DNA from 3 places in the Shewanella sp. GutDb-MelDb genome. Region 1 is predicted to be linked to each of the others. Evidence: predicted binding sites of a transcription regulator. Region 1 holds the regulator's gene; each other region holds the start of a gene.

Region 1 (2,280 bases):
CCAAAATGGTCAAAGCAATCATTGAGCTGAAAATAAAGAAAGCTGAAAGGGCTGCTCTAAACTGGCCGGCATCTTTACCTGCGAGTAATATTGCCAACGGCGGACCACCAATGGCGGCAATGTTGCCAAAGACGCCTGAGAGGATCCCAGCAATAAACAGACTTACACGGTTCACAGGGATACTAAACTTCATCAAACTAAAGCCAACGGCGAGCGCAACGATAAGAGCAATTGCCAGCCCTAAAATAGGTTGAGGGGCTATTACGATAAGCGTAGCGCCTAAGATACCGCCAGGAATACGTCCCAGTAGCGCATACTGCAGTCCGTTGAACTCAAGCTGACCACGCTCTCTAAAAAGCGTCAATACAGCGGTAGAGAATCCCATCATAATGACTGATGCTGGCACTAGGGAGGGCTCGATAATATATAACAGCGGACTTGCGATGACAGCTAAACCAAAGCCAATTAAACTCTGTGTTAATGCACCACAAAATATAATGATTGAGGCGAGAATGAGCGTGCTTGGCTCTAACATTTGGCTACCTAGAGGTTGTTAAATTTTCGAGCTTATTTTTTGTTCGAGTCTTTGTAATAAAGAATAATGATTTTATGACAAGGTTTGAGCGAAAGCTCATAACGCATTTTTGTCATAAAAAAATAGCAGCACAGAAACGAACCCGAAGGGCGCGGCTTCTGGTTTTTTACTCGAGCGAATGCAAACAAGGACCGCTTTGCGATCCTTGTTTGCAAATACTGAGCTGGTTTACTCTAGCTCTTCCCACTCAATGCCCATCTCATCCATCAAGCGTTTAACTTCCGCAGGCATGCTATCCGGCCTATCTTTTGATAGATCACCATCATTTGGCAACGGTTGTCCTGTGTAGGCGTGTAGAAACGCTTCACAGAGCAATTCGCTATTGGTGGCATGACGTAAGTTATTCACTTGGCGGCGTGTACGCTCATCGGTAAGCACCTTGAGTACTTTTAAAGGAATAGAGACAGTAATTTTTTTAACTTGCTCATTCTTTTTTCCGTGTTCAGCATATGGGCTGATATAATCGCCGTTCCACTCAGTCATTGACTCACCTGTAATTTTTAAATGCGGGGCAGATTTTAACCTCTTATGCAGCACAGTCAAATTATTGCCTCTATTTTATGACAAATGCAAATAGATTTCTAAATGCTTAGACGTCTAAACGGCTAAACTGGTTGACTAGGGTGAATTGCTTAGGTACATTTAGACGTCCAGACATCCCTAGTAAGAAAATATAGCAAGAGGAGTAGTACATGACCGAGCGTAAACTAGCCACTGTAGCTGTACGCCAAGGCATTGAGTCCGATACCCAACACGGTGCGGTTGTACCCCCGATCTATCTTTCTACCAATTATTCTTTTGATGGCCACAAAAATCCAAGAGATTTCGATTATAGCCGCTCAGGCAATCCCACTCGGTCAATCTTGGGTGACGCTATTGCTGAGCTCGAAAAAGGCTGTACTGGCGTTGTGACTTGCACTGGGATGGCTGCAATCACCTTAGCCACCAGTTTACTTGGGCCAGATGATTTGTTGGTGGTACCTCATGATTGTTATGGCGGTAGTTATCGTCTATTTACCAATCTTGCTAAGAAAGGCCAGTTTAAACTTGAAGTGGTTGATCAAACCGATGCAGCGGCATTGGCAACAGCCATTGCTAACAAACCTAAGATGGTGTGGCTAGAAACACCGTCAAATCCATTGTTACGGGTTGTTGATATCACGGCGATCAGTGCTGCCAGCCATGAAGTTGGCGCGCTTGTTGTGGTTGATAACACCTTTCTATCGCCCATCTTGCAACAGCCTCTGCTGTTGGGTGCTGATATTGTTATTCACTCGACCACAAAATATATCAATGGCCACAGTGATGTTGTCGGCGGTGCCGTGGTGGCGAAAGATGCTGAACTGGGCGAATTATTGCATTGGTGGTCAAATACCTTGGGGCTTACCGGCGGTGCATTTGATAGTTATCTAACATTGCGCGGAATTCGAACACTTGCAGTGAGAATTCGTGAACATCAGGCGAATGCGCAGCGGATCCTTGCTACTCTTACCCGTCATCGCGCGGTAGAGAAAGTGTATTACCCCGGCCTTAAAGATCACCCTGGTCATGAAATTGCTGCCAAGCAGCAAAAAGGCTTTGGTGCCATGCTCAGCTTTGAGCTAAAAGGCGGGGAGGAACAGTTAGTCGCTTTCTTAAAAAATCTTAATTATTTCTCTGTTGCAGAAAGCCTCGGAGGAGTAGAA
Region 2 (2,280 bases), on a different contig from region 1:
GCTAATCATAGGCTGCGAAAAGTTGCATACCGCAAGTTTATTAAAACTATAAGGCCGTACAATATCGAATTGTACGGCCTTAGAAGATCCGCTGAAACTGATTTCAGCTAAATAGGACTGACTTAGTGAAGTAGTCGAGTTCTAATTGTGCCTTCAATCGCTTGCATTTCGGTGAGTGCCTCATCAGCTTTATCTGAATCAACCTCCATCACCACGTATCCTATTTCAGCTGTTGTTTGTAGATACTGAGCGGCAATGTTGATGCCTTTCTCTGCAAATGCCAAGTTAATCTGGATAAGGATCCCGGGTCTGTTACGGTGAATATGTAGCAATCTCGAGGTACCTGAGTGTGGCGCTAATGAAACTTCAGGGAAGTTAACTGCGGTCATGGTCGAGCCATTATCAGAGTATTTAACCAGTTTCCCAGCCACTTCTATACCGATGTTTTCTTGTGCTTCAGCCGTGCTACCACCCACATGAGGAGTCAATATCACGTTATCAAGCCCACGTAATGGGCTGACAAACTCATCGTTATTCGATTTTGGCTCGACAGGGAATACATCAATTGCTGCACCTGACAGGTGTTCTTCTTTGAGCGCGGCGGCTAACGCATCAATATCGACAACGGTGCCGCGTGAAGCGTTAATTAAGATACTGCCTTTGCGCATACAAGCCAGTTCAGCGTGAGCAATCATCTCTTTGGTATGCGGTGTTTCTGGTACATGTAAACTGACCACATCGGCAAGCGACAGTAGCTGTTCCATTGAATGTACCTGTTGCGCGTTGCCTAAAGGTAGCTTGTCTTCAATGTCATAAAAGATAACCCGCATGCCCAAGGTTTCAGCAAGAATACCTAGCTGGGTACCGATATGGCCATAACCAATAACACCGAGTGTTTTTCCGCGTGCTTCATAACTGCCTGCAGCACTTTTTAGCCAGCCGCCTCGATGAGCCATAGCGTTGCGCTGAGGGATCCCACGCAGCAACATGATGATCTCGCCCAGCACTAACTCAGCTACACTTCGAGTATTAGAGAAGGGTGCATTGAAGACGGGGACCCCCAGTTTTTCAGCAGCAGCTAAGCTCACTTGGTTGGTACCGATACAGAAACAACCAATACCGACCAGTTTATCAGCGTGACTTAATACCGCTTCAGTCAGTTGGGTACGGGAACGAAGACCCACAAAATGCGCATCTTGAATCGAAGAGAGTAGATCCTCTTCGCTCAGTGCTGCTTTGTGGTATTCAACATTGGTGTAACCCGCTCGTTCGAATACATCTACCGCAGATTGGTGGACGCCTTCCAACAGCAGGATTTTTATCTTATCCTTGTCCAGCGAGTGTTTCGCCATGATTTATGTACCCTTTTGGTTTATTTGTATTATGTATATCTAAGCTCATCGCAGAGACGACTAAATTCAACCGCTAGCGTGGTTTAGGTATAAACTGTCAAGCTATAAACAAAGTAGCACTTTTTTAACTCGGTGTAGAGGGCTGGATGGCTAAAGTGTTTATTCTAAATTAAGAACAATATCGTATATGGGAGAGATATTTTGAATAAAAGCATTGCATGGCTAGTTATCTTTTTTTTGGTTCTGCTGTGGTCTGCAATTGAGCCGAAAGATCAGTTCACTTGGTTGTTAGAAGTTTTACCGGCATTACTTGCACTGCCAATCCTTGCTTTTACTCGTAATAGCTTTCCCCTAACGAGCTTGGCTTATGTTTTGATCCTTATTCACTGTGTGATTTTAATGGTCGGTGGCCACTACACCTATGCCGAAGTTCCTTTGTTTGACTGGATTGCACAATGGACGGGGACGACCCGTAATAACTACGATAAAGTCGGTCATCTTGCGCAAGGATTTATTCCCGTTATTTTAGCTAGAGAAGTGTTTATCCGCTTAGGTGTCGTTAAGCTTGGCGCTTGGTGTAACTTTTTGGCTATTTGTTTTACGTTGGCATTCTCAGCACTTTACGAGCTTATTGAATGGTGGGTCGCTGCGCTTACCGGCGAAGATGCTGAAGCATTTCTCGGTACACAAGGCTATGTTTGGGATACGCAATCTGACATGGCAATGGCATTAGTAGGGGCGATTGCTGCGATAATATTGTTGAGTCAGTACCATAACAAATTGATCGCGATTAAGATGAAACCACAGGTTTAAGGATCCGTTAATTTCCCTGAATTGTATGTCCACTTTAGTCTTTACACTGTTTCTGTTAAATGATTTTCATCCGGCATACTTTATTACTAGGTCAACTCTATGTAGACTGACTTAG
Region 3 (2,280 bases), on a different contig from region 1:
TTAAGGGAGATGGAATTAACGATGCCTTTACCCTGAATACACTTAAGCCCGGCTTCAATCACTTCCCACTTAGAGGAGTCGATCATGATCGGCACCCGTGATATGTCGGGCTCAGAGGCGATAAGGTTGAGGAATTTGTGCATCATCTCGGCACCATCGAGCATGCCTTCATCCATGTTGATATCGATGATCTGCGCGCCGCTCTCGACTTGCTCGCGGGCAACACTGAGGGCTTCTTCATATTCGCCAGTTTTAATCAGCCGCAAAAATTTGGCAGAACCAGTGACGTTGGTACGCTCACCGACGTTTAAAAACAGCGAGTTTTCATCAATGGTCAGCGGCTCAAGCCCTGATAAACGGCAAGCCACTGCGATGTCTGGTAGTACGCGGGCGTCATGCCTAATCACGGCATCACGGATAGCGCGGATATGCTCTGGCGTGCTGCCGCAGCAACCGCCAATAATGTTTAAAAAGCCCTCTTCAGCCCACTCTTCAATGACTTCTGCCATCTGCTCTGGGGTTTCATCGTAGCCGCCAAATTCGTTGGGTAGACCGGCATTAGGGTGCGCCGACACATAGCATTCAGAGATTTTTGATAGCTCTTCGACATAAGCGCGCAGCTCTTTTGGCCCTAATGCACAGTTAAGACCAATCGATAGTGGCTTAACATGGCGCAGTGAGTTGTAAAAGGCTTCGGTGGTTTGTCCGGTTAAGGTACGCCCTGATGCATCGGTGATGGTGCCTGAGATCATGATTGGCAGGCGGAAACCTTGAGTGTCGTATACGGTTTCAATGGCAAACAGTGCGGCTTTGGCGTTAAGGGTATCGAAAATGGTCTCAACCATAATGATATCCGCGCCGCCAGCGATGAGGGCATCTATCGATTCAACATAGGCTTCAACCAGCTCGTCAAAACTGACGTTACGGTAGCCGGGATCGTTGACATCGGGGCTGATTGAACAAGTGCGGTTGGTTGGGCCGAGTACACCCGCCACAAAACATTGGCGACCTGTTTCTGCTTCAACTTCATTGGCCGCTTCTCGGGCAAGGCGCGCTCCGGCTAAGTTTATCGCGGCTGAATGCTCCTGCATGTCGTAGTCAGCCATGGCAATACGGGTTGCATTGAAGGTATTGGTTTCAATGATGTCGGAGCCAGCCAATAAATAATCTTTATGGATCTGCTTAATCGCAGCTGACTGAGTGAGCACCAGCATGTCATTGTTGCCCTTTACATCGCAATGCCAGTCTTTAAATGGTTCGCCGCGAAAGTCTTCCTCTTCAAATTTGCGATCTTGGATCATGGTGCCCATTGCACCATCAAGCAGCAGGATCTCTTGCTGTAATTTTTGGGTTAGCACCGCTAGCACTTTTTTAGCCGTGTCTTGAGTATGCGGGGCAGTTGTTGGGGTACGTGTTGCCATAGAATATTCCTACCAATTACAGAGTCGCAAAATATAAATTTCAGTAAACGTTGTCCGTGTTTATCAGTTAAGTATTTGCGATACTTGCGTGACATTATTTTGTTTGGACATTTATACGTATAGACGTCCATAATACGTGAGTCGATGTCAGAAGTGCAAGTACTAAAAGTTGATAATTTTTCAGTGTGAATTGATGATAATTTTTATGTAAGTCACTGATAAATATAATATGTGGAATGTTGCAATGCAAAATACTAGAGTGGTTTTACTGCGGCACGGTGCTTGTGAAGGTGGTAATATTTTACGCGGTCATACCGACGTCATGCTGAATTTAGCCGGAAAAGAGCAGCTAAATAGGGCTATATCGAGGCTGTTAACAAGCAAAACCGGGGTCGCGGCGCAAAACAAGATAGCGGATCTGGTGGTCAGTTCGCCGCTATTGCGTTGTGCTTTACCCGCGAAGATATTTGCACAGCAGTACGGTATCGATTTTATTGAGCAGGCCGCTTTTATGGAGCTCAATTTTGGCGATTGGGATGGCCAATCTTTTAGCGCACTTTATCAGCAGTATAGTAGCGAGCTTGATGCTTATTGGGCTAACCCTTGGCAACATACTCCGCCCAATGGCGAGACGATGCAGGTCTTTGAAGCTAGAATTGATACTGCGTGGCGGTCACTCGTTGAGCTGCACCAAGGTAAGGTGATTGTATTAGTGACTCATGGCGGCGTGATCAGGCACTTAATGGCAAAATCGTTGCAATTAAAACAGTGCGCGGGGATCTACAGCGCGTTGAAACTGCCCTATGCCGCAACCGTGGTGATTGATGTATTGCATGATGGCGAGCAACAGCACTTAAGC

Evidence for each region. Region 1 encodes MetJ, which represses methionine synthesis genes. Its sites were predicted from a motif close to TAGACGTCTAGACGTCTA; they were not measured.
Region 2: the regulator MetJ is predicted to act here: its motif matches at 1,488-1,505, upstream of serA (phosphoglycerate dehydrogenase).
Region 3: the regulator MetJ is predicted to act here: its motif matches at 1,534-1,551, upstream of metH (methionine synthase).

What each region holds. Positions count from the first base shown of each region.
Region 1 is NZ_PJBM01000162.1:1,450-3,729, forward strand. It holds gene CXF82_RS07085 (sulfite exporter TauE/SafE family protein) at 1-535, opposite strand, end outside; gene metJ (met regulon transcriptional regulator MetJ) at 764-1,078, opposite strand; gene metB (cystathionine gamma-synthase) at 1,288-2,280, shown strand, end outside.
Region 2 is NZ_PJBM01000263.1:109,646-111,925, forward strand. It holds gene serA (phosphoglycerate dehydrogenase) at 123-1,352, opposite strand; gene CXF82_RS21015 (DUF2238 domain-containing protein) at 1,554-2,165, shown strand.
Region 3 is NZ_PJBM01000225.1:22,440-24,719, forward strand. It holds gene metH (methionine synthase) at 1-1,421, opposite strand, end outside; gene CXF82_RS11795 (histidine phosphatase family protein) at 1,666-2,280, shown strand, end outside.